Regions from separate parts of the Burkholderia sp. Ac-20345 genome, predicted to be linked through region 3. Evidence: riboswitches for the same ligand, from Rfam matches in the RefSeq annotation. Region 3 holds a riboswitch; each other region holds the start of a gene.
What was found. Region 3 has a riboswitch for cobalamin ahead of cobA (uroporphyrinogen-III C-methyltransferase). Riboswitches for the same ligand answer to the same signal wherever they lie in the genome.
Positions count from the first base shown of each region.

Region 1: another riboswitch for cobalamin. It lies ahead of G3O06_RS38410 (CbtB-domain containing protein); the one in region 3 lies ahead of cobA (uroporphyrinogen-III C-methyltransferase).
Region 2: another riboswitch for cobalamin. It lies ahead of G3O06_RS31090 (iron ABC transporter permease); the one in region 3 lies ahead of cobA (uroporphyrinogen-III C-methyltransferase).

Region 1 is NZ_JAAGPO010000189.1:550-12,352, reverse strand. It holds gene speB (agmatinase) at 1-481, shown strand, start outside; gene G3O06_RS38430 (MFS transporter) at 537-1,862, shown strand; gene metE (5-methyltetrahydropteroyltriglutamate--homocysteine S-methyltransferase) at 1,962-4,256, opposite strand; gene G3O06_RS38420 (LysR family transcriptional regulator) at 4,384-5,292, shown strand; gene G3O06_RS38415 (CbtA family protein) at 5,315-6,037, opposite strand; gene G3O06_RS38410 (CbtB-domain containing protein) at 6,051-6,260, opposite strand; cobalamin riboswitch at 6,293-6,429, opposite strand; gene G3O06_RS38405 (histidine phosphatase family protein) at 6,481-7,068, shown strand; gene G3O06_RS38400 (inorganic phosphate transporter) at 7,254-8,846, shown strand; gene G3O06_RS38395 (2OG-Fe(II) oxygenase) at 9,159-9,902, shown strand; gene G3O06_RS38390 (DHA2 family efflux MFS transporter permease subunit) at 10,178-11,602, opposite strand.
Region 2 is NZ_JAAGPO010000114.1:16,017-27,819, forward strand. It holds gene G3O06_RS31030 (leucyl aminopeptidase) at 1-864, shown strand, start outside; gene G3O06_RS31035 (DNA polymerase III subunit chi) at 899-1,315, shown strand; gene G3O06_RS31040 (DUF2486 family protein) at 1,341-2,102, shown strand; gene G3O06_RS31045 (c-type cytochrome) at 2,243-2,569, opposite strand; gene ilvD (dihydroxy-acid dehydratase) at 2,697-4,370, opposite strand; gene G3O06_RS31055 (LysR substrate-binding domain-containing protein) at 4,506-5,420, shown strand; gene lgt (prolipoprotein diacylglyceryl transferase) at 5,510-6,400, shown strand; gene G3O06_RS31065 (SIMPL domain-containing protein) at 6,512-7,252, opposite strand; gene G3O06_RS31070 (EVE domain-containing protein) at 7,434-7,895, opposite strand; RNA gene ssrS (6S RNA) at 7,967-8,148, opposite strand; gene G3O06_RS31080 (cell division protein ZapA) at 8,229-8,543, opposite strand; gene G3O06_RS31085 (ATPase) at 8,540-8,890, opposite strand; cobalamin riboswitch at 9,045-9,296, shown strand; gene G3O06_RS31090 (iron ABC transporter permease) at 9,338-10,453, shown strand; gene G3O06_RS31095 (ABC transporter ATP-binding protein) at 10,450-11,265, shown strand; gene cobT (nicotinate-nucleotide--dimethylbenzimidazole phosphoribosyltransferase) at 11,318-11,803, shown strand, end outside.
Region 3 is NZ_JAAGPO010000199.1:474-7,389, reverse strand. It holds gene G3O06_RS39425 (cobyrinate a,c-diamide synthase) at 1-1,084, opposite strand, end outside; gene cobO (cob(I)yrinic acid a,c-diamide adenosyltransferase) at 1,087-1,689, opposite strand; gene G3O06_RS39415 (cobalamin biosynthesis protein) at 1,727-2,104, opposite strand; gene cobA (uroporphyrinogen-III C-methyltransferase) at 2,101-2,850, opposite strand; cobalamin riboswitch at 3,020-3,257, opposite strand; cobalamin riboswitch at 3,372-3,638, shown strand; gene cobW (cobalamin biosynthesis protein CobW) at 3,968-5,056, shown strand; partial or broken gene cobN (cobaltochelatase subunit CobN) at 5,063-6,916, shown strand, end outside.

The DNA.
Region 1 (11,803 bases), on a different contig from region 3:
GATGGGCGAAAAGATCGCGCACGGCACGCCGTTCCGCCGCGCGGTCGAGGAAGGCCTGCTGCACGGCGACAAGGTCACGCAAATCGGCCTGCGCGGCACCGGCTACGCCGCCGAGGATTTCGACTGGTGCCGCGACCAGGGCTTCCGCGTCGTCCAGGCCGAAGAGTGCTGGAACAAGTCGCTCGCGCCGCTGATGGAAGAAGTGCGCGCGCGCGTCGGCGACACGCCCGTCTACATCACCTTCGACATCGACGGCATCGATCCGGCCTACGCGCCGGGCACCGGCACGCCGGAAATCGCGGGCCTCACGGTGCCGCAGGCGCTCGAGATCATCCGCGGCGCGAAGGGGCTGAACATCGTCGGCTGCGATCTCGTCGAAGTCGCGCCGCCGTACGACCCGTTCGGCACCACGGCGCTGCTCGGCGCGAACCTCGCGTACGAGCTGCTGTGCGTGCTGCCGGGCGTCGCGTACCGCGACTGATTCCGGCACCGCCACCTATTCCAAATCAAAGGATTCAAGAGGAGCACAAATAAAGATGGGGACTTCCGTCAAGCAACCCAAGCGGGCGGCGCTCGCGTCGTTCGTCGGCACCACGATCGAGTGGTACGACTTCTATAGCTACGCGACCGCCGCCGCCATCGTGTTCGGGCCGCTGTTCTTTCCCGGCGAAAACCGCTTCATCAGCCTGCTCGCATCGTTCGGCTCGTTCGCGGTCGGCTTCTTCGCGCGGCCGCTCGGCGGCGTGATGTTCGGCTACCTCGGCGACCGCTTCGGCCGCAAGCGTTCGCTGCTCGCGACGCTGATGCTGATGGCCGTGTCGACGGTCGCGATCGGCCTGCTGCCGACCCATGCGCAAGCCGGCGTGATCGCACCGGTCCTGCTCGTGCTGATGCGCGTGCTGCAAGGCATCGCGGTCGGCGGCGAATGGGGCGGCGCGGTACTGCTCGCCGGCGAGCATGCGCCGGAAGGCAAGCGCACGTTCTTCGCGTCGTTCGCGCAGCTCGGCAGCGCAAGCGGCCTGATCCTGTCGATGCTCGCATTCGGCGCGATCAGCACGCTGTCGAAGGAAGACATGATGAGCTGGGGCTGGCGCGTGCCGTTCCTGGCAAGTTCCGTACTGCTGATCGTCGGCTTTGTGATCCGTGCGAGCGTGTCGGAATCGCCCGAGTTCGAGGAAATCAAGAAGAGCGGCAACATCGCGCAGAAACCGCTGCGAGAAGCGCTCAAGTACTGGCCGCTGCTGCTGCTCGCGATCGGCGCGAACGTGTACGGCATCGCCGGCGTGTATTTCAGCAACATCTTCATGATCAGCTATGCGACGCAGTTCCTGTCGCTTGACCGGTCGATGGTGCTGCATTGCATGACGATCGTCGCCGTGCTGCAGTTCGTCGTGCAGCTCGCGGCCGCGTTTCTCGCGCAGCGCTTCGGCACCACCCGCGTGCTGCTGATCACCGGCGCATGGGCCGCGATCGTCCCGTTCGTCATGCTGCCGCTCGTGCACATGGGCACGCCGCTGTCGATCACGGTCGGCGTCGGCCTCGCGACGCTCGCGGAATCGGGCTACTACTCGGTGGTCGCGGGCTTCGTCAGCGGCATCTTCGTCGCTCGCATCCGCTACACGGCGATCTCGATCGCGTACCAGGTGTGCGGCGCGCTCGCCGGCGGCCTCACGCCGCTCGTCGCGACCATCATCGCGCAGAACACCGCGCCGCAATGGTGGCCGCTCGCGCTCCAGTACACGAGCGCCGCGATCCTGTCGTCGTTGTGCGTGTGGCTGATCTCGCGGCGTGTGAGCATCGATGATGCGGGCGCGCCCCGCAAGGTGGCCGACACGTTGCCGCACGCAGTACGCACTGCGTAACGCACACGCGCACCGGGCTGGCGGCTTCGCCCGCCCGGGCCTCGTACATCCGGGGGCGGCCATCTGGCCGCCCTTCTTGTTTTCCGGACCGCGCCCCGATCAGTGCACCTGGTTGCGCAGCGTCTTCGCTGCGGCGACCATGTTCGTCAGCGCCGGAATCACCTCCGCCCACTGGCGCGTCTTCAGGCCGCAGTCCGGGTTCACCCACAGGCGTTCCGCCGGAATCCGTTCAGCCGCCTTCCTCATCAGGCCGACGATGTGCTCCTGCGTCGGGATGTTCGGCGAGTGAATGTCGTACACGCCCGGCCCGATTTCGTTCGGATACTTGAAGTTGTCGAACGCATCGAGCAGCTCCATGTCCGAGCGCGAGGTCTCGATCGTGATCACGTCCGCATCCATGTCGGCGATCGACGCGATGATGTCGTTGAACTCCGAATAACACATGTGCGTGTGGATCTGCGTATCGTCCTGCACGCCGTTCGCGGTGATGCGGAACGATTCGACCGCCCACTTCAGGTACTCGCCCCACTGCGCTCGGCGCAGCGGCAACCCTTCGCGCAGCGCAGCCTCGTCGATCTGGATCACGCGCACGCCGGCCTTCTCGAGATCGAGCACTTCCTCGCGGATCGCCAGCGCGAGCTGGTAGCACGACACCGAGCGCGGCTGGTCGTCGCGCACGAACGACCAGTTCAGGATCGTCACGGGGCCAGTCAGCATGCCCTTCATCGGCTTGTTCGTCAGCGACTGCGCATACGTGATCCATTCGACCGTCATCGCCTTCGGGCGGCTGATGTCGCCGAACAGGATCGGCGGCTTCACGCAGCGCGAACCGTACGACTGCACCCAGCCGAACTGGCTGAACGCGTAGCCGTCGAGCTGCTCGCCGAAGTATTCGACCATGTCGTTGCGTTCGGCTTCGCCGTGCACGAGCACATCGAGTTCGAGCGACTCCTGTTCGCGGACACTGCGTTCGATCTCGGCCTGCATCGCCGTGCGGTAGCCGGCTTCATCCAGCGCGCCGGCCTTGAACTGGCTGCGGGCCTGGCGGATTGCGCCGGTCTGCGGGAACGAGCCGATCGTCGTCGTCGGGAACGCCGGCAGGTTCAGGCGTGCCGACTGCTTCGGCGCGCGCTGCGTATAGGGGCTCACGCGGTTGCCGAGCTGCGTGTCGATCCGGGCAATCGCGGCCTTCACCGCCGGGTTGTTCACGCGCGGCGAGTGGCGACGCGAATGAATCGCGGCGGCGTTCGCGGCCAGCGCATCGGCCACCTTGTCGCGGCCTTCGTTCAGTGCGGTCGCGAGCACTTTCAGCTCGTCGAGCTTCTGCAGCGCGAACGCGAGCCACGAACGGATTTCCGCATCGAGCTTGTCCTCGCTCGCGAGATCGACCGGCACGTGCAGCAGCGAGCACGACGGCGCGAGCCACAGGCGCTCGCCCAGTTGCTTCGCGAGCGGTTCGAGCCAGTCGAGCGTCGTGTTCAGGTCCGTCTTCCAGATGTTGCGGCCGTTGATCGCACCCACCGACAGCACGCGCTCGGCCGGCAGTTCACGCACCAGCGCGTCGACTTCGTCGCGTGCGTTGATCGCATCCACATGCAGGCCGTCGACCGGCAGCGAGCTCGCAAGCGCCAGGTTGTCCTGAAGCTGACCGAAGTACGTCGCGAGCAGCACCTTGATGCGGCGCGTTTCGAGCGCAGCGTACGCAGTCTTGAATGCTTGTTGCCACTCGGCATCGAGTTCGGTGACGAGAATCGGTTCGTCGATCTGCACCCATTCCACACCCTGCGCGGTCAGCGTGTCGAGCAGCGCGCCGTACACCGGCAGCAGCTTCGGCAGCAGTGCAAGGCGGTCGGAATCGTCCTTTGCCTTGCCGAGCCACAGGTACGTGACGGGGCCGAGGATCACCGGCTTCGCGCCCACGCCCTGCGCCAGCGCTTCCGCCAGTTGCTGGAGCAGGCGCGACGGGTCGAGCGAGAAGTTCGTGTCAGCGTGGAATTCCGGCACGATGTAGTGGTAGTTCGTGTCGAACCACTTCGTCATTTCACCGGCCGCGACCCCGCCGCAGCAGTCGGCATGCTCTTCCGCCGACTGCGCCGAACGGCCGCGCGCGACACGGAAATAGTTGTCGAGCACGTCGCCGTGGAAGCCCTGCACGCGCTTCGGCAGGTTGCCGAGCGTGAAGCTCATGTCGAGCACCTGATCGTAGAACGCGAAGTCGCCGATCGGCGCCAGGTCCAGGTCGCGCTGATCGTTCCAGTGACGCTGGCGCAGCTCGGCGCCAAGCGCCTTCAGCTCGTCGCGCGACGATTCGCCTTTCCAGTAGCGTTCGAGACCGAACTTGAGTTCGCGCTTCGCGCCGATGCGCGGAAAACCGAGGTTGTGTGTCGTGACCATGAGCTGTCGTCCAGAAGAAATTTGAAGATCCGGCAGCCATGATAGGGATTTCAAACCATGAAATAAAATGGCATTATTTCATTCATCCATTAAAGTTGTTCATGTATCTGTTGCGCGAGCGCTATCCATGCTGGAACGATTCCATCTCGTCGTCATCCGTGAAGTCGAGCGTCAGGGCTCGCTGACCGCGGCCGCCAATGCGCTGCACCTCACGCAATCGGCGCTCAGCCATACCGTCCGGAAAATCGAGCAGCAGCTCGGCACGCCGATCTGGGATCGGGAGGGTCGCGGCCTGCGGCTCACGCAGGGCGGACAGTATTTGCTGAAGCTGGCGAACCGGCTGCTGCCGCAGTTCGAGCTCGCCGAGGAGCGGATGAAGCAGTACGCGAAGGGCGAACGCGGCACGCTGCGCATCGGGATGGAGTGCCACCCGTGCTACCAGTGGCTGCTGAAGGTCGTGTCGCCCTACCTGTCGCGCTGGCCCGACGTCGACGTGGACGTGAAGCAGCGCTTCCAGTTCGGCGGCATCGGCGCGCTGTTCGGCTATGACATCGACGTGCTCGTGACGCCCGATCCGCTGAACAAGCCGGGCCTGCGCTTCGACCCTGTGTTCGACTACGAGCAGGTGCTGGTGGTCGCCGATTCACATCGGTTCGCGAACGCCGACTACGTGACGCCCGAGCAGCTGACCGACGAGATCCTGATCACCTACCCGGTCGAAACCGACCGGCTCGACATCTACAACCAGTTCCTGACGCCGGCCGGCATCGTGCCGAGGCGGCACAAGTCGATCGAGACGACCGACATCATGCTGCAGATGGTGGCGAGCGGGCGCGGCGTGGCCGCGCTGCCGAGATGGCTGGCCGACGAATACGTGGACCGGATGCCGGTCGTGCCGGTCAAGCTTGGCAAGAAGGGAATCGCGAAGCAGATCTTCCTCGGCATCCGCGACGCGGATGCGTCGATCGACTATCTGGCCGCGTTCGTCGCGCTGGCGCGCGAATCGACGTGGAGCGCGCCGCGCATGCTGCGCTAGGCGCGCCCGGTTCTCAAGTGCGTCAGGCCGCGCGCATGCCGACGCGTTCGCTGCGCTCGACCCACGCGCCGAACAACAGGCCGATCGTCGTCCACATGATCACCTGCATGCCGATGGCCGCCACGCGGAACTTCCACAGCAAGGCCGCCGGGAAATCGGCCGGCAACTCGCTGACCGACGGCAGCCCGATCTGCACGGCCGCGATGATCGCGACGAACACGAGCCCGGCGACGATCGACGCGTTCCACTGCCCGAGCTTCGCCAGCAGATGGCGGCGCACGCTGACCGAGAACACCATCGTCGCGACCGAGATCGCGATCATCAGGAAGAACAGCCCCGTGCGATAGCCGATCGTGTCGGGGTCGCCAACCGACGGCGGATTGGCCGGGTACTTGATGTTCGGCACGATCACGAGCGCGACGAACGACGCCAGCGCGAGCCACGCAGCCAGCGGCCGTGCCGGGAGACGGCTGCCTCGGCCATACGCATACGCAAAGACCAGCGAGAACAGCCCGCCGAATGCCGCGCCGTAGGTCACGACGCCCGTCAGCAGACCGAGGCCGGCTTGCGTGTGGCGGCTGACCAGTTCGGGTTCCGGTGCTTCGCCGTGGGCGGCTTCGGTTTTTTCTTCGAAGGAGATTGCCTGATCGACTTGCGGTTCGCCGACGACTTTCGCGAAACCGAACGTGAGGAGGCCTGCGGCGATGCCTGCGAGCATCCCGCGCATGAGCAGCTTTCCGACCATCGTGACCTCCGCGTCAGTGGCAGGGGAAGCCGAGCAGATGGCGGCCGTCGTGGACGAACTCGTGGACATACATGCCCGGCACCAGCGACGTCGCGCCTTGTTCCGCACCGACGAAATACAGTGCGAGCAACAGGATCAGGCCGACGAACACGGCCCACGGCAACAGTTCACGGACGGGGATGGGTGCCGGCACGACCGCCGGCTTCAGCACTGCTTCGCTCATGGATGCACCTCAGGGGAATCGCGCCCCGACAAATGTTGGATGGGTACGAAGGCAGGTCTGGCTTCCGGGATCATGGATCACCGGTTACAGTGGCGCGACCGCGCCGGGATTGCACCGGCTTCCGCATTTCGTATCCGGCGAATTGTACGCGCGAATGTTCGCGTATTGAAGCGGCGGCAGGTGGACGAGCGCGTCCGTCCCGGATCATCCGAAAACCGACATGAACATGCATGCCTCGCTGCGCCTGATTGCACATGCGTCGACCCGGGCGATGCGCACCGGCACGTTTCCCGACGACGATCCGCTCGACGCGCACGGGCTCGCCGAAGCCGCGGCGCTGCGCGACCGGTGGACGGGCGTCGCAGGCGCGCTCGTGCTGTGCAGCCCGGCCCGCTGTGCGGTGCAGACCGCCGATGCGCTCGGGCTGCGCGCGGACATCGATGACGCACTGCGCGACATCGACTACCGAAACTGGCGCGGCCGGCGGCTACACGACCTCGCGCGCGACCTGCCTGACGAACTGGGTGCGTGGATCGGCGATCCGTCCGCGTCGCCGCACGGCGGCGAATCGTTCGATGCAGCGATGCGCCGCGTCGGCGCATGGTTGAACGCGCTGCAGCACGACCGCGACATCGTCGCCATCACACATGCACCGATCGTTCGCGCGGCCGTCGCGCATGCGCTGCGGATGGATCCCGACGCGGCAACCCGCATCGACGTCGCACCGCTGTCGTGCACGACATTCGCTGCGTCGCCGCACGGATGGATGTTGATCGCCGCCGACGATCGGCGCGACACTGCCACCTAGCCTCCTGCCCTGTTGCGTTCGCGATGTCGGCCACGACGCAAGCCGACATGTCGCGTCGTATCGCAATTGCCTGGCGATGCTCACCTTACGTCGCTGTAAGACACACCGTTCGCACTCCCTGCTGTCATCAAACTGACTGCTAGCCGAAGCTAGGATCGGTCGCGGTTCCCTTACGAGATACCGTCATGAATCAACCTGCTTCGTCTGCCCCGAACAATTCGGGTTCCGTCGAGCGCACCAGGCAGCTCGGCTATGCCGTCTTCCTGCTGGTGCTCGCGATCGGTGCGATCTATATCGCCACCCACCTGATCGACGATCTGTCGCCGATGCGCGAAGGGTCGCTGTTCCCGTACCTGATGCTCGGCGCCGCGCTGCTGATCGCGCTCGGCTTCGAATTCGTCAACGGTTTCCACGACACCGCGAACGCGGTGGCCACCGTGATCTATACGCACTCGCTGACACCGAACGTCGCGGTGATCTGGTCCGGCCTGTGGAACTTCCTCGGCGTGATGATCTCGAGCGGCGCCGTCGCGTTCGGCATCCTGCAACTGCTGCCGGTCGAGCTGATCCTGCAGGTCGGCAGCGGCGCGGGCTTCTCGATGGTGTTCGCGCTGCTGATCGCCGCGATCGTGTGGAACCTCGCGACCTGGTATTTCGGGTTGCCGTCGTCGAGCTCGCATACGCTGATCGGCTCGATCATCGGCGTCGGGCTGATGAACCAGCTGATGCACGGGCCGTCCGGCACGAGCGGCGTCGACTGGGGCCAAGCGCTCGGCGTCGGCAAGTCGCTGCTGCTCTCGCCGCTCGTCGGCTTCCTGTGTGCCGCGCTGCTGCTGCTCGTGCTGAAAACGCTCGTGCGGATTCCGGAACTGTACAAGGAGCCGCCGAAGGACCAGCCGCCGCCGTTCTGGATTCGCTGCCTGCTGATCCTGACCTGCACGGGCGTGTCGTTCGCGCACGGCTCGAACGACGGCCAGAAAGGGATGGGCCTCATCATGCTGATCCTGATCGGCACGGTGCCGACCGCTTATGCACTGAACAAGGCCGTGACGCCGGCCGAGACGCAGACCTTCGTTGCGGTCGCGAACCAGGCAGCCGCGACGTTCGGGAAGTACGCGAACGGCGTCGCGCCGTCCGCGAACCCGCGCGCCGACGTCGAGCTTTACGTGCAGCATCGCGAGCTGACGCCGGCCGTGATCCCCGCCGTGCGGCAGTTGTCCACGTCGCTCGCGACCGCGGTCGGCGCGTCAGGCTCGATGGCGGCCGTGCCGCAACGCGACGTCGACAACGTGCGCAACACGATGTATCTGGTATCCGAAGCAATCCGCCTGATCGAGAAGTCCGGACAGCCCGCGTTCGCTGCCGACGACAAGCTCGCGATCGACAACTATCGCAAGCAGCTCGACCACGCGACCAAGTTCATTCCGACGTGGGTGAAGGTAGCGGTCGCGATCGCACTGGGCCTCGGCACGATGGTCGGCTGGAAGCGGATCGTCGTGACCGTCGGCGAGAAAATCGGCAAGCAGCATCTGACCTACGGGCAGGGCGCGTCGGCGGAACTCGTCGCGATGCTCACGATCGGCGCGGCCGACGTGTACGGATTGCCGGTGTCGACGACGCACGTGCTGTCGTCGGGCGTCGCGGGCACGATGGCGGCGAACGGATCGGGCTTGCAATGGGGCACGGTGCGCAGCCTCGTGCTGGCGTGGGTGCTGACGCTGCCGGCGTCGATCGTGCTCGCCGGCGGACTCTATTGGCTGTTCCGGACGGTGGCGTAAGCGGTGATGCGGTGGGTGGCCGGCAGGAGCCGGCTGCCTGCTGCAGAAGATTCGCCTCTCCGCCTTTCCGCCTTTCCGCCTCTCCGCTTCTCCATTTCGACTCGTCGAGGCATCGTGTGCGTCCATGCCATCGCGAGCGCTCACCTTCTTCCTTTGCCGAATTGAAGCGCAAGATCTGGAGCGCGCCGGTGCATGGACATCCGTAGACTGGGCTCATCAACATTTGCCGTGGGCTCAACCATGCCGGCGACGTGGCCGAAACGTTCCGCGCGACCGCATGGCGCCCCATTGCTGACGAACCGAGGTACGCCCGTGAACATTGCCGACCTGCAACCTGCCGTCGAATCGCTGGATATCGCACAACGCGTCGACGCGATCGACTGGACGACTGTCGATGCCGATCTCGATCGCCATGGATGCGCGCGCGTGCCGGGCTTGATCTCGGCAAGCGAGTGCGCAGCGCTCGCATCGTTGTATCCGCGCGATGCGCTGTATCGCTCGCGCGTCGTGATGGCGCGGCACGGGTTCGGCCGTGGTGAGTACAAGTATTTCGCGTACCCACTCCCTGCGGTCGTCGCCGAGTTGCGTGCGACGATCTACCCGCATCTCGCGCCAACCGCGAATCGCTGGAACAAGGCACTTGGGATCGACGTTCGCTATCCGGCAGACCACGCGACCTTCCTGGATCGCTGCCACGCAGCGGGACAGACGCGACCGACGCCGCTGATCCTGCAATACGGTCCCGACGACTACAACTGTCTCCATCAGGACCTGTATGGCGAACACGTCTTTCCGCTTCAGGTCGCGATCCTGTTGTCGGCGCCGGGCCGCGATTTCACCGGTGGCGAATTCGTTCTGACGGAACAGCGGCCACGCATGCAGTCGCGTGCGGAAGTGGTGCCGCTGACGCAGGGCGACGCAGTAATCTTCGCCGTGCACGGCAGGCCCGTGCAGGGAACGCGCGGCGTCTATCGCGTCAACCTGCGCCACGGCGTCAGCCGGATCCGGAGCGGCCATCGTCACACGGTCGGCATCATCTTCCACGACGCACAGTGACGACGATCGGGACGAACACGACGCTGCCGCACCATCCATCACAATGGCGGATCCGCGCGGGAAATACCGCGCATCCGACGTGCCCATCGCGCGTTATTGATCGGGGTTCTTCACGAACGGGTATCACCACGCGATCAGTTCACTCATCCACCGTGACGGATGTGCGTTTTCGCTTGCCGTCGGATCGTCAGGGCACAACGGATCGACGTTTCAAGTGAGTGGCGGAGAGCCCATAAACTCACCTGTCTCAACACAAAGTCGGCGGGAAACCCGACCTACCCGCGCGCTACGTTCGCCCGCAGCCGGTCGCCCGCATCGAACGCGAGCCGTGCGTAACCCGGCAACGTCATCAACGCGAGCACGCCCGCCGCGACGAACGCCCAGCGGAAGTCGTCGAGCACGTAGTGCATGCCGGCCGCATCGCCACGCACCAACGCAGCAAGTCGCAACGACAATGCACCGAACGCAATGCCCATCCCGATCGTCATCTGCTGAGCAGCGCTCCACAGCGTGCTGGCCGCGCTTGTCTGCTGGGCCGGGATATCCGCATAGGCCAGCGTTGCGAGCGTCGTGAACTGCATCGACCGCGTCAGTCCGTAGACGAATACGACGAGCAGCGTGATTGCCAGCGGCGTCGATGCGGTCAGCCAGCCGCATGCGATCGTGAAGAAGCCGACCATCGTCACGTCGACGAGTGCGACGCGCCGGAAGCCGAAGCGGTCGAGAATCCACGACGTGCCCGCCTTCATCCCGAGATTGCCGAGCGCGCTTGCGAGCAGCAGCAGGCCGGACTGGAACGGCGACAGCCCGAAGCCGATCTGGAACAGCAGCGGCAACAGGTAAGGCACGGCGTTGATGGCCATCCGCGTGATCGAACCGGTGATCACCGTCACCGAGAACGTCGGCACCTTCAATGTCGTGAAGTCGAGCAGCGGATGCGCGCAACGTCGCGCATGCCACCACGCTGCAATGCCGAACAGCACGCTCGCACCCACCAGGACGGCCGCGCGCGTGAAGTGGACGTCCTGCTGGCCGGCCGCTTCGGTGCCGATCAGCAAACAGGTCAGCGCGCCCCCGGCGAGCACGAAGCCGCCCCAGTCGAGCGGCCGTTGCTCGTCGGCCCGCGTGTTCCGCACGATCAGCCAGGCGCAGACCAGTGCGGCAATCCCGAACGGGACGTTCAGCAGGAAGATCCATCTCCATGACGCATAGGTCGTGATGAAGCCGCCGATCGGCGGCCCGACGACGGGCGCGACGATGCCCGGCCACGTGATCGTCGCGATCGCACGCATCAGCTTCGCCTTCTCGGTGCTGCGCACGACGATCATGCGCCCGACCGGTACCATCATCGCCCCGCCGACGCCTTGCAGCAGCCGCGCAGCCGTGAACGTCACGACGCCCTCGGACAACCCGCACAGCACCGACGCGCCGGTAAAGACGACGATCGCACTGGCGAACACCGTGCGCGAGCCATAGCGATCCGCGATCCAGCCGCTGATCGGGATGAACACGGCAAGCGCCAGCATGTAGGCCGTCATCCCGAGACTCAGCGCGTTCGGCCCGACGCCGAACGAGCGCGCCATTTGCGGTAGCGCGGTCGCGATCACGGTCGTGTCGAGATACTCCATGAAGAAGGTTGCGGCGACGAGATACGGCAAGAAGTCGGTCGTCCGACGACCTTGGACGGGGTTGTCAGTCATGAACGGTGCGGGAGACGGAATACGGAGGACACCGACCGCCGGCGGGTGCCTGGAAGTGCCGGGAATCGGGACGAACGGCGATATTACCTCGAAGGGCTTGCACCCTGCTCTGTCGGGCATGCCGCGCGAATGGACTTTATGCGCATAGATTTTTATGACGATTTAGCGCTGAGTTCGTTGTGCGCGTCGACGATCACGTCG
Region 2 (11,803 bases), on a different contig from region 3:
ATCGCGAAGGATTGGGGCCTGAAGGCGGAAGTGCTCGGGCTCAAGCAGATCCAGGCGCTGAAGATGGGCTCGTTCCTGTCGGTCGCGCGTGCGTCGGTCGAGCCGCCGCAGTTCATCGTGCTGCATTACCAGGGCGCCGCCGCGAAGGCCGCGCCGGTCGTGCTGGTCGGCAAGGGCATCACGTTCGACACGGGCGGCATCTCGCTGAAGCCGGGCGAGGGCATGGACGAGATGAAGTACGACATGTGCGGCGCCGGTTCCGTGCTCGGCACGATGCGTGCGGTCGCCGAGATGGGGCTGAAGATCAACGTCGTCGCGATCGTGCCGACCTGCGAGAACATGCCGGGCGGCAACGCGACGAAGCCGGGCGACATCGTCACCAGCATGAAGGGCCTGACGATCGAGGTGCTGAATACCGACGCCGAAGGCCGCCTGATCCTGTGCGACGCGCTCACGTATGCCGAGCGCTTCAAGCCGGCCGCCGTGATCGACGTTGCCACGCTGACGGGCGCGTGCGTGATCGCGCTGGGCGGCCACAACAGCGGCCTGTTCTCGACGGACGACGCACTCGCGGGCGAACTGCTCGACGCGTCGCGCGAAGCGAACGACCCGGCATGGCGCATGCCGCTCGACGACGAGTACCAGGATCAGCTGAAGTCGAACTTCGCGGATCTCGCGAACATCGGCGGGCGTCCGGCCGGCGCCGTGACGGCCGCGTGCTTCCTGTCGCGCTTCACCGACAGCTATCCGTGGGCCCACCTCGACATCGCGGGCACCGCATGGAAGGGTGGCGCGGCGAAGGGCGCGACGGGCCGTCCGGTGCCGTTGCTCGCGCAGTTCCTGATCGACCGCGCCGGCCAGTGATGGCGGTGCTGACGACGATGCGGGTGCACGGGCGATGACGCGGATCGATTTCCACTCGAACGTCGGCGATTCGCTCGAGTACGCGTGCCGGCTGCTGCGCAAGGCCTACCAGGCCGGGCAGCCGGTCGTCGTGCTCGCCGAGCCCGCGCGCCTGCGCGCGCTCGACGAGCGGCTCTGGACGTTTTCGCCGCTCGATTTCATCCCGCATTGCGGTGTCGACAGCGAGCACGCAGCCGGCACGCCGATCGTGCTGGCCGCGGATCTCGACCGCGCACCGCATCATCACGTGCTGCTGAACCTCGGCGCAGCCGTGCCCGCGCAGTTCGCCCGCTTCGAGCGCCTGCTCGAAGTGGTCGGCAACGCGCCGGACGAGCTGGCCGCGGGCCGCGACCGCTACCGGTTCTACCGCGACCGCGGCTACGCACTGAACAACTACAAGCAGGGCGGCTAGCCGCAACCGTCGACGGAGTGTTCCCGTGACCGAAGCCGATTCATCCTCGATCCCGACGCTGACCGACGTGCTGGTGCCGGGCAAGCCGGTGCCGGCGCGCTCGATCGCGCCCGCTGTGCCGCAACCGCCCGCCAGTGCGGCGATTCCGGTGCTCACCGACGTGGTCGCCCCGCACACCGCGAGTGCGGCGTCGGCCGATTCCGTTCAAAGTGAACTTGACCCCGATTCCGTCGTGGTCGAACCCGTGCCGACGCCGCACGTGCCGGCGGTCGAACTGCCGGGCGACGTGGCGACCGCTGCTGCGGCTTCCATGGGCGAGACCGATGCGCCGGCCGAACCCGGCGCCGCGGAGCATGTGGTGGCCGAAGATTCGGCGGCGATGAGTGCGCCGCTGCAATCGTCGCTGGCCGACGACGATGTGCCGCAACACGCGTTTGCCGCGGTGGCGCATGAGGCGGTCGGGCACGCGCATGAAGCGCATATGCCGGAGGCCGTCGTACCGGCCGCCGCGCCGCAGCCGGCTGCGCAGGCCGCAGCTGGCCTGACGCCGGAAGATGCGCAGCACATCGCCGAGCGCCTGCGCAATCGCCTGACGAACTATCTGACCGGGGAAGGGCGCGACGCCATCGAGGCCCGTTGTCGCGATGCGCTGCATGAGCATTCGGCCTGGCTGGTCGGCCAGATCACGCGCGAAGTGGCGCTGGCGCTGGAAACCGAGGTGATGGACTGGGTTCGCGACGCGGTCGACGAAGAGATCGCACGCCGCCGCGCCGGTCACTCAGGTTGAGTGCGCGGTCGTTCCGGCGGAAAACGGGGAGCGATTCCAGTAAGGGGCGGTGAAGCGGCCAGCGAGGTTTGAGCCAGCCCGGCCAGGCCCGCCTGTCGGCAGAGTCCCGCACGGGGGCCATTCCCGCCCAGGGTGTCCGGTCAGCGCACCGACAGCACCCATTGCGCGAGCGTGTGGGCTTCGCTGTTCGTCAGTTGCGTATTGGCGGGCATCGGCACGCTGCCCCATACGCCGACGCTGCCTTTCACGATCGACTGGGCAAGGTAATCGACGGCGTCGCCGCGCGCCGCATACTTGCCGGCGATGTCGCGGAACGACGGGCCCATCAGCGGCTTGCCGATCGCGTGGCAGGCCATGCAGTTCTTGCGCTGGGCAAGCGCGAGCCCGTCGGCCTGGTCGGCACGCGCCGCCGCCGCGCTGCCGATCAGCAGCGTGGCGAGCAGGACGCGCAATATCGAGTGTTTCATGCGGTTCTCCGCCGGCGGGGACGGCCGGCTACATGGTCCGCGCATTATAAAAGCAAAGGGAAAGCGCGTTTTGCGCGTTCCCCCTGCGGCCATGTTTATCGGGGTCACATGTTTTGACGCGCGAGCGTCAACCCGTGACGGCACCCTTGTTCGCGGGCCGCGCAAGCGCCGCGAATTTCGCGAGCACGCCGCGTGTGTAGCGCGGCGCCGGCTGCTGCCATGCGGCGCGGCGCCGCGCGAGTTCCGCGTCGTCGACGTTCAGCTGCAGCACCAGCCGGTGTGCGTCGATCGTGATCGAGTCGCCTTCCTGCACGAGCGCGATCGTGCCGCCGACGAACGCCTCGGGCGCGACGTGGCCGACCACCATCCCCCAGGTCCCGCCCGAGAAACGGCCGTCCGTGATGAAGCCGACCGATTCGCCGAGCCCCTTGCCGATGATCGCGGACGTCGGTGCGAGCATTTCCGGCATGCCGGGGCCACCCTTCGGGCCGAGGTAGCGCAGCACGAGGATGTCGCCGGCGCGGATCCGGTCGCCGAGAATCGCATCCATCGCGCTCTGCTCGTCGTCGAACACGCGTGCCGGGCCCGTGATCACCGGGTTCTTCAGGCCGGTGATTTTCGCGACCGCGCCGTCTTCCGCGAGATTGCCTTTCAGGATGGCCAGGTGGCCTTCCTTGTACAGCGCACGGTCGATCGGGAAGATCACGTCCTGGTCCGCGCGCGGCACACCGGGCACGTCCTGCAGTTCTTCGCCGATCGTACGGCCGGTGATCGTCATGCAGTCGCCGTGCAGCAGCCCCGCGTCGAGCAGGATCTTCAGCACCTGCGGAATCCCGCCGGCCCGGTGCAGGTCGGTCGCGACGTACTTCCCCGACGGCTTCAGGTCGCAGATCACGGGCACGCGCTTGCGGATGCGCTCGAAGTCCTCGATCGTCCAGTCGACCTCGGCCGCGTGCGCGATCGCGAGATAGTGCAGCACCGCGTTGGTCGAGCCGCCCGTCGCCATGATCACCGACACCGCATTCTCGATCGATTCCTTCGTGATGATGTCGCGCGGCTTCAGGTCGCGCTTCACGGCTTCGACGAGCACGCGCGCCGATTCGGCGGCCGAGTCGACCTTCTCCTGGTCGGGGTTCGCCATCGTCGATGAATAGAGCAGCGACATCCCGAGCGCCTCGAACGACGAGCTCATCGTGTTGGCGGTGTACATCCCGCCGCACGACCCCGACGTCGGGCAGGCGTTCTGCTCGACGCCTTCGAAATCCTCCTGCGACATCCGGCCCGCGGTGAATTCGCCGACCGCCTCGAACGACGACACGATCGTCAGGTCCCGGCCTTTCCAGTTGCCGGGGCGGATCGTGCCGCCGTACACGTAGATGCCCGGCACGTTCAGCCGCGCGAGCGCAATCATCCCGCCCGGCATGTTCTTGTCGCAGCCGCCGACGACGACCACGCCGTCCATCCATTGCCCCTGCACGCAGGTTTCGATGCAGTCGGCGATCACCTCGCGCGACACGAGCGAGTACTTCATGCCTTCGGTACCCATCGACATGCCGTCCGAAATCGTCGGCGTGCCGAAGATCTGCGGGTTTGCGCCGGACGCCTTCACGGCCGCGACGGCCGCGTCCGACAGGCGCTGCAGGCCGGAATTGCACGGCGTGATCGTCGAATGGCCGTTCGCGATGCCGACCATCGGCTTGTCGAAATCGTCCTTCTGGTAGCCGAGTGCGTAATACATCGAGCGGTTCGGCGAGCGGGCCACGCCCTGCGTGATGTGCTTCGAGCGACGGTTGTAAGCCATGGGGGACTCCATCGTTGTCTGGGCAACGCCGCTGAACGGCGCGCCGGTTCGGATCAATCAAGAATGGAGTGTCCGGATTGGGATGTCCAATATATTATTTGTCGCTTATTAAGTCGTTTTTCGAATGAGAGAGCCATGGCCGATCCGACTCCCGACCTGCGCCAGTGGCGCTATTTCGCGACCGTCGCCGACGAGCGCCATTTCGGCCGCGCGGCCGAACGCCTGTCGATGACGCAGCCGCCGCTATCGCAGGCGATCCGCGCGCTCGAGGATGCGCTCGGCGTCGCGCTGTTCGTGCGCACCAAGCGCTCGGTGGCGCTGACGGCGGTTGGCGCGGCGCTGTTGCCCGACGTGCGCCGGCTGCTTGCGTCGGCCGATGCGTTGCCGCCGCTTGCGCGACGGCTCGCACGCGGCGAGGCCGGCTCGCTGTCGCTCGCGTTCGTGTCGACCGCCGATTACGGGCTGCTGCCTTCGCTGCTGCGGGCGTTCGGCGCGCGCTATCCGCAGGTGCGGCTGCAACTCGCGGAGGCGACGAGCGACGTGCAGATCGATGAACTCGTCGCCGGCCGCATCGATGCGGGGCTCGTCATTCCGCCGGTGCCGCCGCGCCACGCGGCCGGGTTGTCGTACCTGCCCGTCGTGCGCGAGCCGCTGGTGGTGGCGATGCCGGCGGCAGCGAGCGACGCGCCCGAAGACGAGCCTGTCCATCTCGCGGAGGTCGCCGCGTTGCCGCTCGTGATCTTTCCGCGTCGTTTGGCGCCCGGCTTTTATGACATCATTACGGGCTGCTACGGCGCGGCGGGGGAAACCCCGCGCATCGGCCAGGAGGCGATCCAGATGCAGACGATCGTCAGCCTCGTGTCGGCCGGCATGGGCGTCGCACTGGTGCCGCAATCGCTGCGTAACCTGCGGCGCACCGGCGTGGTCTACCGGCCGCTCGCCGGTCACGCGCCGGTCGTCGAGACGGGCCTCGTGTGGCGCACCGGCGACGTGAGCCCCGTGCTGGCCGGCTTCATCGACGTCGTGCGCGCGCAGGGCGTCGCCACATGACGTGAACGATGACGCGCCGGTGCCGTCCAAAGCGCGGTGCTGCGCGTTTGCGACGGCCGTACCGCATTCGAAAACTTCTTCGCTAACCCATGATCATTCACCCGAATTTCGACCCCGTTGCGATCCATCTCGGGCCGCTGGCCGTGCGCTGGTACGGGCTCATGTATCTCGTCGGCTTCATTGCGGCGATCGTCGTCGGCCGGATCCGCCTGAAGCTGCCGCACGTCGCGGCGCAGGGCTGGACCGCGAAGGACATCGACGACATGATGTTCTACGGCGTGCTCGGCACCGTGCTCGGCGGCCGGCTCGGCTATGTGCTGTTCTACAAGGCCGATTTCTACTTCTCGCATCCGCTCGACGTGTTCAAGGTGTGGGAAGGCGGCATGTCGTTTCACGGCGGCTTCCTCGGCGTGACGCTCGCGATGGTGCTGTTCGCGTGGCAGCGCAAGCGCCACTGGCTGCAGGTCACCGATTTCGTCGCGCCGATGGTGCCGGCGGGGCTCGCGGCCGGGCGGCTCGGCAACTTCATCAACGGCGAACTGTGGGGCCGCGTGACCGATCCGTCCGCACCGTGGGCGATGCTGTTCCCGGGCGCGATGCGCGACGATGCGGCATGGTTGCCGAAGCATCCGGAGCTCGTCGAGAAGTGGCATCTCGCCGACGTGTTCATGCAATACCAGATGCTGCCGCGCCATCCTTCGCAGCTCTATGAAATCGCGCTCGAGGGCATCGCGCTGTTCTTCGCGCTGTTCTTCTTCTCGCGCAAGTCGCGGCCGATGGGCGCGATCTCCGCGCTGTTCCTGATCGGCTACGGCCTCGCACGTTTCACGGTCGAGTTCGCGCGCGAGCCCGACGACTTCCTCGGCCTGCTTGCGCTCGGCCTGTCGATGGGGCAGTGGCTGTCGCTGCCGATGATCCTCACGGGCATCGCCTTGATGGTCTGGGCGTATCGCCGCCGCGCGGCGCATGCCGCTGCATGATGTGATGCCGATGCACGTGCGATCGGCGCGTGCATCGACAATGCGCACGCAAATGAAAAACGCCGGCCCTCGGGCCGGCGTTTTTCATTTCGGACTGCCGTGCGCTGCGCGTTACTTCATCTGCACGGAGCCGTTGACGGTGACCGACACGGTGGCCTTGCCGCCTTCGACCGCGATCGGCGCACTCATCTTTGCGCTGTCCATCGGCGCCGCGGCCATTGCCATCATGCGCGGGTACGGCTGCACGTTGCGGCCGCCGCCGACGTTCACGTCGCGGATCGTGTAGCTGCTGTAGCCGAATGCCTTCGCGGCTTCGTCCGCGCGGGCGCGGAACGACTTGATCGCTTCGGTCGTCAGCTTCTGCTCGGCCGCGCGCTGCGCTTCGGGCGACAGCGAGAACTCGACGTTCGCGACCTGCATCAGGTTCGACAGCTGGCCCGCAAGCTTCGACGCTGCGGCGAAATCGCGCGATTCGAGCGCGACCTCGGTGCGGCCGCGCCATGCGGAGATCTTGCCGTCACGATCGGTGCTCGGATAGACGGAGAATGCGCCCGTGTGTGCGGTGACGCCCGACACGCCCTTCGCCTGCGACAGGGCTGCGTCGGCGCGCTGGTTCAACTGCGCGGTGAGGCTGCCCGGATCCTTGGCCTGCTGCTCGTAGAACAGCGTGATGTGGATGATGTCCTGCGGTACGTCGGCGCTGGCCTGCGACGACAGCGACAGCACGCCTGCCGGCTCCGGAAAGTGCGGGTTCGCGGATTGCGCGTGCGCGGCGGGCGACGCGAGCGTCAGCGCGACGGGAACGGCGGCGGCAAGGGCGAGCGACAGCGCGAGTGCGGATTTCTTGGTCATTGTTGGACTCCTTGTGCGAGGGCGTGCACGCGGATTGCGCGCGCACGACGCGGGCGGGCCGCGCGACGAAAAAAACGACAGCCGGCCCGATCGGCCGGCAGCGGTTGCTTAGGCTGCGCGAAAGTACCGCGAGTTCCGTGACGGCGGCGCGTACTGACCAGATTTGACCTTTGGCGTGCGCCTACTTCATCAGCTTTTCGGTGATGAAGCGCCATTCGGCGCGCGTGACGGGCGTGATCGACAGCCGGTTGCCGCGCGCGAGCACGCGCATGTCGGCGAGTTCGTCGTGTTCGCGCAGCGCCGCAAGCGGCACGAGCGGCGATTTTTTTACGTAGCGCACGTCGACGAGCAGCCAGCGCGGCGCTTCCTGATTCGACTTCGGGTCGTAATAGGGGCTTTGGGGATCGAACTGCGTGGGATCGGGGTAGGGCGTCGACGACACTTCGGCGAGGCCCGCGATGCCCGGCTCGGGGCAGCTCGAGTGATAGAACAGCACGCCGTCGCCGATCTTCATCGTGTCGCGCATGAAATTGCGCGCCTGATAGTTGCGCACGCCGGTCCACGGCAGCGAGCGCTGCGGTGCGTTGGCGAGATCGTCGATGCTTGCTTCGTCCGGTTCGGACTTCATCAGCCAGTATTGCATGGATCGTGATCGACGCAGAAAGAGGCTGCTACAAAAGAAAACGGCACCGGGCTTCGCCCGATGCCGTTGGATAGGCCCCCGCCTTGGCCGCTAGGCCGGCATCCTGAACCTGGGGTTCAGAATTGGTCGCAGTTAGCAGCACTTCGGGTACATCAGACAGAGTGACGCGCGCGCCCGTGCTACAAATTTCCGCAACCGTGCACATGGCATTGGTTCAAGGAATATATGACCTTGGCGAACCAGGCAGGGAAGCTGACTGAACTGTGTTTCGTTGCGCCAATTTGACCACCGTTGATCGCCGAGATCAAGGGGAATCGACGCATCGATCAAACGTTACTGCGTCTCGTGCTGTGCGAGCACCGCGCCGAGCTGTTCGTTCATCTGGTGCATTGTACGACGGATTTCTTCCGCCGGAAATGCTTCACCGTGCCGCACGCTCGTTTGCAGCCGCAGCAATTCGGACGCGAGCGACAGCGCCGCCATCACGGCGATGCGATCGGTGCCGCGTACCGAGCTGTTCGAGCGGATTTTCGACATTTCGGCGTCGACGCGCGCGACCGCTTCGAGCAGCGCCGCTTCGGTCTCGGCCGAACAGGCGAGACGATAGGGCTGACCGAGAATCGAGACTTCGATCTGCTTGGTGCTCATGCATGTTCTCCGTGGCTGGCCGCGTCATCGCCATCCGCACGCGCCTGTGCATCCAGCAGGTCGAGCTGGTTGTCGGCTTGCTCCGCGTTTTTCGAGCGCGGGAGCTTTTCGAGAATCGCGTTCAGTTTCACCTGGGCGTCGTCGATCTTTGCCGACAAAGTGTCGCGCTCGGCTGCGAGCGCATTACGTTCGTCGCGCAGTTGCGCGAGTTCCGTGCGGACTGCGTCCGCATCCGCGCGCAATTGCGCGACCTGCTCCTCGAGCGCGAGCCGTTCCGAGTGATAGCGCTTGTTCAGCGAAATCAGACGGCCAATATTTTGAGATAGGGTTTCGAGTTCGTTGAGCATTTGCTGCGTCCTCTAAAGACCCAGCATTTTAGCGCGGAATAACGCGCAATCCGACATCTGTAACGTTTCCAGTCGTAACACCCCTGCTTCTTGCCGCGAATCAGCGCTTCCCATGCGTGTCCGGACGCTTCCTTGACGCTCGCGCGACCCGCTCCTAAACTGGCGCCGCCTCGGTGCTCGCGCGTGGAACGCGCGGTTAAACGGGAAGCAGGGCGTGGGCGCCGGAAGCCCGCCAACCTGCGCTGCCCCCGCAACGGTAAGCGGCCGCGTCCCGTGACGCAGGCCGGCTCGGGCGCGTTTCGCGTGCAGGTCGTGCATGCGGACGCGGGCCACTGCGCGTCATCGCGCGGGAAGGCGAGCCGGACCGCCGCCAGCCCGGATACCGGCCGAGACGGGAAGCCCGCACGGGCTTCGTGACGCGCGGCCTGCGGGGAGGCGGGGCGCGCAATGCTTCATGGAATCTTCTTCGATGCTGACCCCAATCGTCCGCGCGGCGCTCAAGTCACGACCGGCCGGCAGCCGCAAGCAGGTGCGCCGCACGTCGTGTGCGGCGCCGCGCGCGGCATGAGCGCCGCACGCGCCACCGCGATCTGGGCCGCGCTGGCTGTGGCGGTCGCGTTGCTGTTCGTCGCGTCGCTGTCGATCGGCAGTGTGCCGATGTCGCCATGGCAGGCGCTCGCGTCGCTCGTGCCGCATGGCGGCGACGCGCTGTTCGCCGATATCGTCCGCACGCTGCGCCTGCCGCGCGCGCTCGCGGGCTTTGCATGCGGCGCGCTGCTCGCGCTATCCGGTGCACTGCTGCAGGTGCTGTTGCGCAACCCGCTCGCGGAGCCGTACGTGCTCGGCGTGTCGGGCGGTGCGGCCGGTTTCGCGCTCGTCGCGATGATCGCGGGCGGCGCGTGGTGGCTCGTCGATGCGTCGGCGTTCGCCGGTTCGCTCGTGTCGGTCGCGCTCGTGCTCGGTCTCGCGCGCCGCGAGCTGTGGCGCGGCGAGTCGCGCGACGCGTCGCCTCGGCTGTTGCTCACGGGCGTCGTGATCGCGGCGGGGTGGGGCGCGCTCGTCACACTGCTGCTGTCGCTCGCGCCCGAAGCACGGCTGCGCGGGATCATCTTCTGGCTGACGGGCGACCTGAACGGCGTGACCGCGCCGTGGTTCGCGTGGGGTGCGTTGTTGCTGGCCGCATGCGTCGCGCTGCCGGCCGCGCCGCAACTGAACGTGCTGCTGCGCGGCGACGCGACCGCGCTCGCGCTCGGTGTGCCCGTTGCGCGCCTGCGCGTGCGGATCTATCTCGTCGCGTCGCTGGCCGCCGCGGCCGCGGTGACGACAGCCGGCACGATCGGCTTTGTCGGCCTCGTCGTGCCGCATGCGCTGCGGCTCGCCTTCGGCAACGACCAGCGGATGCTGCTGCCGGCCGCGATGCTCGCGGGCGGCGGCGGCGTGATGGCGGCTGACCTGCTCGCACGCACCGCGATCGCGCCCGCGCAACTGCCGGTCGGCGTGATGACCGCATTGATCGGCGTGCCGGTGTTCCTGTGGATGTTGTTGAGGAGGCCGATGCGATGACGGGGGCCGCACTGCATGCCACCACTGGCGACATGAACTACGCGGCCGTCAACCTGACGCTGAAGGCCGGCGCGCGCACGCTGCTCGATGGCTTCACCCGGGCGTTCCGTCCCGGCGAGATCTGGTGCGTCGCCGGGCCGAACGGCGCGGGCAAGACGACGCTGCTTGCAACCCTCGCCGGGCTGCAGCCGCCGGCCGGCGGACGGGTCGAGATCGACGGCCGGCCGCTTGCCGCGTGGCCACCCGAGCAGCTCGCGCAGCGCCGCGCGCTGATGCCGCAGCAACTGCACGACGCATTCAGCGCGACCGTGTTCGACACGGTGCTGCTCAACCGCTTCCCGTATCTCGGCGGCTGGGGCTGGGAGCGCGACGGCGACCGCGCGGCCGCGCGCGACGCGCTGGCGACATTCGACCTGACCGCGCTCGCGTCGCGCGACGTGCTGTCGCTGTCGGGCGGCGAGCGTCAGCGCGTCGCGCTGGCCGCGACGCTGTGCCAGGACGCGCCGCTGATGCTGCTCGACGAACCGCTCGCGCATCTCGACCTGCATCACCAGATCGATTGCCTGACCGCGCTGGCCGCATGGCTCGACGCGGGCCCGCGCACGGTGCTGTTCTCGTGCCATGATCTGAATCTCGCGCGGCGTTTCGCGACGCATGCGCTGTTGCTCGACGGCCGCGGCCACGCGTGGGCCGGCCCCGTGCACGACGTACTGACACCCGAGCGCGCAAGCGATGCGTTCGGTTATCCGCTCGTGCTGATCCGCGAGAACGGCCGCGATGCACTGCTGCCGGCGTGGCCCGAGCGACAATGACCTTTCCTTTTTCGATGCGCGGCGCACGCCGCGCCAACGACCCGGCTCCTCGATGACGACCCCGACCCCCTTCCCGCCCGAAATCGCGCCGCTCGACGATGTGCTGCGCAAGCGCCTGCAGCACGTGATCGACCACAAGACCAAGCCGCCCGGCAGCCTCGGCCAGCTCGAGGCGGTCGCGCTGCAGATCGGCCTGATCCAGCACACCGAGCGGCCGGTCGTGAAGCGTCCCGTGATGATCGTGTTTGCCGGCGATCACGGGATTGCCGCCGAGGGCGTGAGTCCTTATCCGCAAGCGGTGACCGCACAGATGGTCGCGAACTTCCTCGCCGGCGGCGCGGCGATCAACGCATTCTCGGGCGTCGCGCAGAGCACGCTCGAGATCGTCGATGCGGGCGTCGCGTCGCCGTTGCCGGTGTCGGACCGGCTGGTGTCGCTGCCGGTCGCACGCGGCACGCGCAACTTCGCGGCGGAGCCGGCGATGACGCGCGACGAGGCGATGACGGCGCTCGCGGCCGGCGCGGCGCGCGTGCGCCTG
Region 3 (6,916 bases):
GCTGCATGCCGAGCGCCGCGAACCGGCGCTGCATCGTCGCCTGACCCGGCAACAGCCCCAGCATCGGCGTCGTCACGCCGTCCACATCGGTCAGCGATTCGCACAGATACACCATCCCCCCGCATTCCGCGACGATCGGCTTGCCCGCTGCCGCGTGCGCGCGAATCGACCGCGCGGTCGTGGCATTCGCCGCGAGCCTTGCCGCATACAGCTCCGGATACCCGCCCGGCAGGAACAGTGCGTCGCAGTCGTCCGGCACGGGTTCGTCGGCGAGCGGCGAGAAGAATCGTACCTGCGCACCGAGCGTGTCGAGCAAGGCGAGATTCGCCGGATAGATGAACGAGAACGCTATATCGCGCGCCACCGCGATCCGCTTGCCGGCGAGCGCACGCGGCAGCGGCGCTGCTGCATCCGGTTCCGCGAACGCAACAGCCGGCGGCAACTCGGCAAGCGCCGTTTGCGCGAGCGCATCGGCCGCGCGATCGAGCCGCGCATCGAGATCGTCGATGTCGTTCGGCTGGTGCAGGCCGAGATGCCGCTCCGGCAGCGCGATGCCCGCATCGGCCGGCACGTGCCCGAGCCAGCGCAAGTCGTCGGGCAACGCCTGTTGCAGCAGTTCCGCATGCCGGGCCGAGCCGACGCGATTCGCCAGCACGCCATGAAACGGCAGCCCCGCCCGGAACCGCGCGAGCCCGAACGCGATCGCCGCGAACGTCTGCGCCATCGACTTCGCGGAAATCACCGCGACGACCGGCACGCCGAATGCAACCGCGAGGTCGGCACTGCTCGGCGTGCCGTCGAACAGCCCCATCACGCCTTCGATCAGGATCAGGTCGGCATCGCGCGCGGCGTCGGCAAGCAGCGCGCGGCAGCCGGCCTCGCCGACCATCCCGAGGTCGAGCGCATGCACGGGCGCGCCGCTCGCGCGTTCGAGCAGCATCGGATCGAGAAAATCGGGCCCGGTCTTGAACACGCGCACGCGGCGGCCGAGCCGGCGGTGCAGCCGCGCGAGGCCGGCCGTCACCGACGTCTTGCCCTGGCCCGACGCGGGCGCACTGACGAACAGCGCGGGGCAGGCCGGCATGCTCAGAACTCCACGCCGCGTTGCGCCTTCACGCCTTGCTCCTTGTACGGATGCTTGACGAGCCGCATTTCGGTGACGAGGTCGGCCGCGTCGATCAGCGCGTCGGGCGCATGCCGCCCGGTCACGACGACGTGCACCGAATCGGGACGCGCGGCCAGCGTCGCGAGCACTTCGTCGAGCGGCAGGTATTCGTACTTCAGCACCGTGTTCAGCTCGTCGAGGATCACCATCCGGTAGTCGCCGCTTTCGATCATCCGGCGCGCCTCGTCCCAGCCCTTGCGCGCGGTCGCGATGTCGGCGTCGCGGTTCTGCGTGTTCCACGTATAGCCGTCGCCCATCGTCACGAAATCGCATTCGGCCACCGCGCCGAGGAAGTCGCGCTCGGACGTGTGCAGCGCACCCTTGATGAACTGCACGACACCGAGCCGCATGCCGTGGCCGAGCACGCGCACGGCCATGCCGAACGCGGCCGTGCTCTTGCCCTTGCCGTTGCCGGTGTTGACGATCAGCAGGCCCTTTTCATTGGTGGCGGCGGCCTGCTTCTTCTCGTGGCCCGCACGGCGGCGTTCGGTCATCCGTTGATGGGATTCGGCGTCGGTTTTCATCGGATTCGTCCTGTCGAAAGAAAGCGAAACAAAGGATTCAGAGCGGGCCGGCGAGTGCGACCGTCACGCCGTCCCGGATGGATTTGGGGCCCAGCAGCCGGCCGTGCGGCGCCGCGAGCTGCGCGCACGGCTCGGCCACGCCCGCGACGCCGAAGCGGGCGAGCGCGGCATCCGACGGGCCGCTCGCGGCCAGTTCGGGGCGGCTCGCGAGCTGCGCAGCGTCGAACGCAACCAGCGGCCAGCCGCGTCGCGCGCACAACGTGCGCAGCGCGCGGTCACGCGCCTTGTCGGCGAGCGTGGCGACGAGCGCCGGTTCGGCGGCCGGGTACAGCGTCAACGCCGCGCGGATCGCGGCATCGAGCTGCGCGGCCGTCACGCCCGCGCGGAAACCGACGCCGAGCGCGACGCGCATCATGCGCCGCTGCCGAGCGCGGCACGTACCGCGGGATCGGCGGCGAACGCCGCGACGCGGCCGATCACGACGATCGCCGGCGAGCCGATGCCGGTTGCCCCGACGCGTTCGACGAGCGTGTCGAGCGTCGCGAGCACGTGCCGCTGCCCGGGGCGCGTCGCGTTCTCGATCGCCGCGCACGGCGTATCGCCGGGCAGGCCGCCGTCGCGCAGCGCGGTTGCAATCGCGTCGAGCCGGCGGATGCCCATGTAGATGACGATCGTCATGCGCGTGGCCGCGAGCGCGCGCCAGTCGGGTTCATCGGCGCCCGCGCCGTGGCCCGTGACGAAGATCACCCCCTGAGCGTCGCCGCGCTGCGTGACCGGTATGCCGATTGCGGCCGGCGCGGCGATGCCCGCGGTGACGCCGTTCACGACCTCGACCGGGAATCCCGCCGCGCCGAGCGCGGTCAGCTCCTCGCCGCCGCGGCCGAACACGAACGGATCGCCGCCTTTGAGCCGCGCGACGCTGCGGCCCGCTTGCAGATGCGCGAGCATCGCGGCGACGATCGCTTCCTGCGGCGTCGACGCATGACCGCCGCGCTTGCCGACGTGCTCGATGAGCGCATCGGCACGCGCATGGCGCAGCACGTCGGGATTCACGAGATCGTCGACGAGCAGCACGTCCGCCGCGCCGATCGCGTGGGCGGCCTTGAGCGTCAGCAGGTCGGCGTCGCCGGGGCCGGCGCCGATGAGCCAGGCGCGGCTCATCGGGCGTGGCACGGCGCGCACCGTGTCGAAACAGTGAAACAGGGCAGGCAGGCGGCGCGGCGGCGGCCAGCGGACAGGTCAGGCATGACGGATCGAACGAAGCCCGCGCGGACGCGGGCAAAATGCGCACCCCATCCGTCCCCCGCGGATCGGGCGTTCGGCGAGCGTCGGGCTCGCCCCTTGCGTCGGCCGGTATCCGGGCTGGCCGCTTGCCAGGCCGCAGCCTTCCCGCCCGGCTGAAGGGCAGTGGCATCGTGGGCGGCATGGACGCGTGCGCGGGGAAGCGCGTCGCGCGGGCGGCGTACCGTTGCGGGGACAGCACAGGCCGGGCGGTGGTCCGCCTCCTGTTTCCCGTTTAACTGCAGGCGCGGAATGCGCATGCGAGCACCGAACGCGGCGCATACGATAGCACAGCGATCCACCCGTGCGAACCGCCGCGCACGGCTTCCGGCCACGCGCGCCGGGCATGGGAAACCGGGCCCGGCGGCCCGTTCCGCCTTGACGCTCCCCGCACCGCCGCCTACACTCGCACGCGTTTTGGTGCTCGCGCGCGCCGCTCCGGCATGCGCAGTTAAACGGGAAACAGGAAGCCTGCCTGCGCCGCAGTCGAGCCAACCTGTGCTGCCCCCGCAACGGTAAGCGAACGCGTCGCGCGCAAGTGTGACGCAACGCCGCTTCGCCGCATGCCGCGCGCATGCGGACGACCGCCACTGGATGCCGCGTGCATCCGGGAAGGCGAAGCGGCGTGTTCGCCAGCCCGGATACCGGCCTAAACGTTGGGGTTCAGCGCCGCGGGGAGGCGGCGCATCGTCCACGGCCGCAGCAGGCCCGACGCCCGCGTGTCGCCCGTTTCCTCCGCCGATCCGTCCCTGCGCGAACCCGCGCCGGCCGGCGCGGCGAACGGCAGGCGGCGTGCAGCGGGCCAGCGGCAGCCGTGTTGGCACTCACGATGTCGACCGTTCGCAAGGAAGCACCATGTCCGATTCGTCGTACCACCTGTCCCGCGACTGTCCGTCCGGACCGCGCGACGGCACGCCTGCGATCCGCCAGATGAACTGCCACGCCGCCATCGACGCGACGATCCCGTCCTGATTCCATCTTCGACACCGGACCTACCATGACCCTACGCAAGCTTCCCGTCACGATCGTCACGGGCTTTCTCGGCAGCGGCAAGACGACGCTGATGCGCCACATCCTGCAGCACGCCGAAGGCCGCCGCATCGCGGTGATCGTCAACGAATTCGGCGAGCTCGGCATCGACGGCGAAATCCTCAAGGGCTGCGGCATCGGCTGCGAGGATGCCGAGGGCGCGCAGGGCGAAGCGGCGGGCCAGCTATACGAACTCGCGAACGGCTGCCTGTGCTGCACCGTGCAGGAAGAGTTCTATCCGGTGATGGAAGCGCTCGTCGAGCGCCGCGCGGACATCGACCACGTGCTGATCGAAACCTCGGGCCTCGCGCTGCCGAAGCCGCTCGTGCAGGCGTTCAACTGGCCGACGATCCGCAACAGCTTCACGGTCGACGCGGTCGTGACCGTCGTCGACGGGCCGGCCGCCGCAAGCGGCCAGTTCGCGGAAAACCCGCAGGCCGTCGACGCGCAGCGCCGCGCCGATCCGAACCTCGACCACGAATCGCCGCTGCACGAGCTGTTCGCCGATCAACTGTCGTCCGCCGATCTCGTGATCGTGAACAAGGCCGATCTCGTCGGCGATACGGAGTTTGCACAGATCGAAACCGCGATCCGCGACGAAATCCCGCCGCAGGTGAAGATCGTGCGCGCGACGCGCGGCGAACTCGACCTCGCACTGCTGCTCGGCCTCGAATCGGCATCGGAAGAAACGATCCACCTGCGTCACGATCATCACGGCTCGGCCGACGACGGCGATCACGATCACCATCACGACGATTTCGACTCGGTGGTCGTGTCGGGCGACGCCGGCACGCGCGAAGCGACGATCGCGGCGCTGCAGCGCGTCGTCGAGGCGCACACGATCTATCGCGCGAAAGGCTTCGCCGCGCTGCCCGGCGCGCCGATGCGGCTCGTCATCCAGGGCGTCGGGCGCCGCTTCGACAGCTATTTCGACCGTCGCTGGCAGGACGGCGAAACGCGCGCGAGCCGCTTCGTGCTGATCGGCGAGGATCTCGACGCGGCCGCGCTGCAACGCGCGTTCGACGCCGCGTGCGCGGCCGAGCCGCAACAGGCGTAACGCACGATGCATCTGCTGCGCACCACACCGGGAGGCTTCGTCGACGATACTCAGGGTGTCGTCCGGATCGACCAGCAGCCGGCCGAGATCGTGATCCTGAGTTCGGCCGACACGACGCTGTCGCTGCTCGCGAGCGTCGTGCCGCACCTGCCGGCCGGCTTCCCGAGCGTGCGGCTCGCGAACGTCACGTTCCTGCGGCAGCCGGCGTCGGTCGACTTCTACGTCGACGACGTGCTGCAGCATGCGAAGTCGGTCGTGATCGACCATCTCGGCGGCGAGGCGTACTGGCCGTACGGGATCGAGCAGGCCGTGTCGCTCGCGTCGAAGCGCGGGCAGCAGCTCGCGATGTTCTCGGGCGACCTGCAGGAAGACCCGAACCTCGTCGCGAAGAGCACCGTCGCGCCCGACCTGTGCAGGCTGTGGTGGCGCTATCTGCGTGAAGGCGGCGTGCACAACGCCGAAGCGCTGCTGCGCAGCATTGCATTCCACACGCTCGGGTTCGGCGACGAACCCGAACTGCCGCGCCCGCTGCCGGCCGCGGCGCTGTATCACCCGGCGCGCGACCGTGCGAGCGTCGACGACTGGCGGCCGCGCTGGACGCCCGGCGCGCCCGTCGTCGCGATCCTGTTCTATCGCGCGCACTGGCAGGCCGCGAACACGGCCGTGTTCGATGCGCTGGCCGACGCGCTCGTCGAGGAAGGGCTGAATCCGCTGCCGATCGCGGTCACGTCGCTGAAGGACGCGGTGAGCCGCGAGGTCATCACGCAGCTCTGCGACACGCATGGCGTCGCGCTCGTGCTGAACACGACCGCGTTCGCGGCCGGTGCGATCGACAGCCCCGAACACGACGTGCTCGCCGGCGATGCGCCGGTATTGCAGGTGATCCTGTCCGGCGGCAATCGCGACGCGTGGGTGGCCGACAACCAGGGCCTGCATGCGCGCGATATCGCGATGCACATCGCGCTGCCGGAAGTCGACGGCCGCATCGTCACGCGCGCGGTTAGCTTCAAGGGGCTCGCGTACCGCTGTCCGCACACCGAGGTCGACGTCGTGCGCTACCAGCCGGACGCCGAACGGATCGCGTTCGTCGCGGCGCTCGCGCGCGGCTGGTGCCGGCTGCGCACGCTCGACAACATCGACAAGCGCGTCGCGCTGATCCTCGCGAACTATCCGCAAAGCGAAGGGCGGATCGGCAACGGCGTCGGGCTCGACACGCCGGCCTCCGCACTGCGCGTGCTCGCGGCGCTGCGCGACGCAGGCTACGCGGTGGCGGACCTGCCGCCCGACGGCGACGCGCTGATCGCGCGGCTCACCGAAGGCGTGACCAACGACGCGGCCGTGCATGCATTGCGTCCCGCATTCCAGAGCTTCCCGCTGGCCGACTACGTCGCGCGTTTCGCGCGGCTGCCGGTGGCCGTGCGCGACGCGCTGAACGAACGCTGGGGCCCGCCCGAAGCCGACCCGACGCTGCGGCACGGGCGCTTCACGATCGCCGGCTGGCGCGCGGGCAACGTGTTCGTCGGCATCCAGCCGTCGCGCTCGCGCGGCGAGAACGACTACGCGAGCTACCACGACGCGGATCTCGTGCCGCCGCACGCGTATCTCGCGTTCTATTTCTGGCTGCGCGATGCGTATCGCATTGACGCGGTCATCCACCTCGGCAAGCACGGCAACCTCGAATGGCTGCCGGGCAAGAGCGTCGCACTGTCCGACGCGTGTTGGCCCGACCTGACGCTCGGGCCGCTGCCGCACCTGTACCCGTTCATCGTCAACGATCCGGGCGAGGGCAGCCAGGCGAAGCGCCGCGCGCAGGCCGTGATCATCGATCACCTGATGCCGCCGCTCACGCGCGCCGAAAAC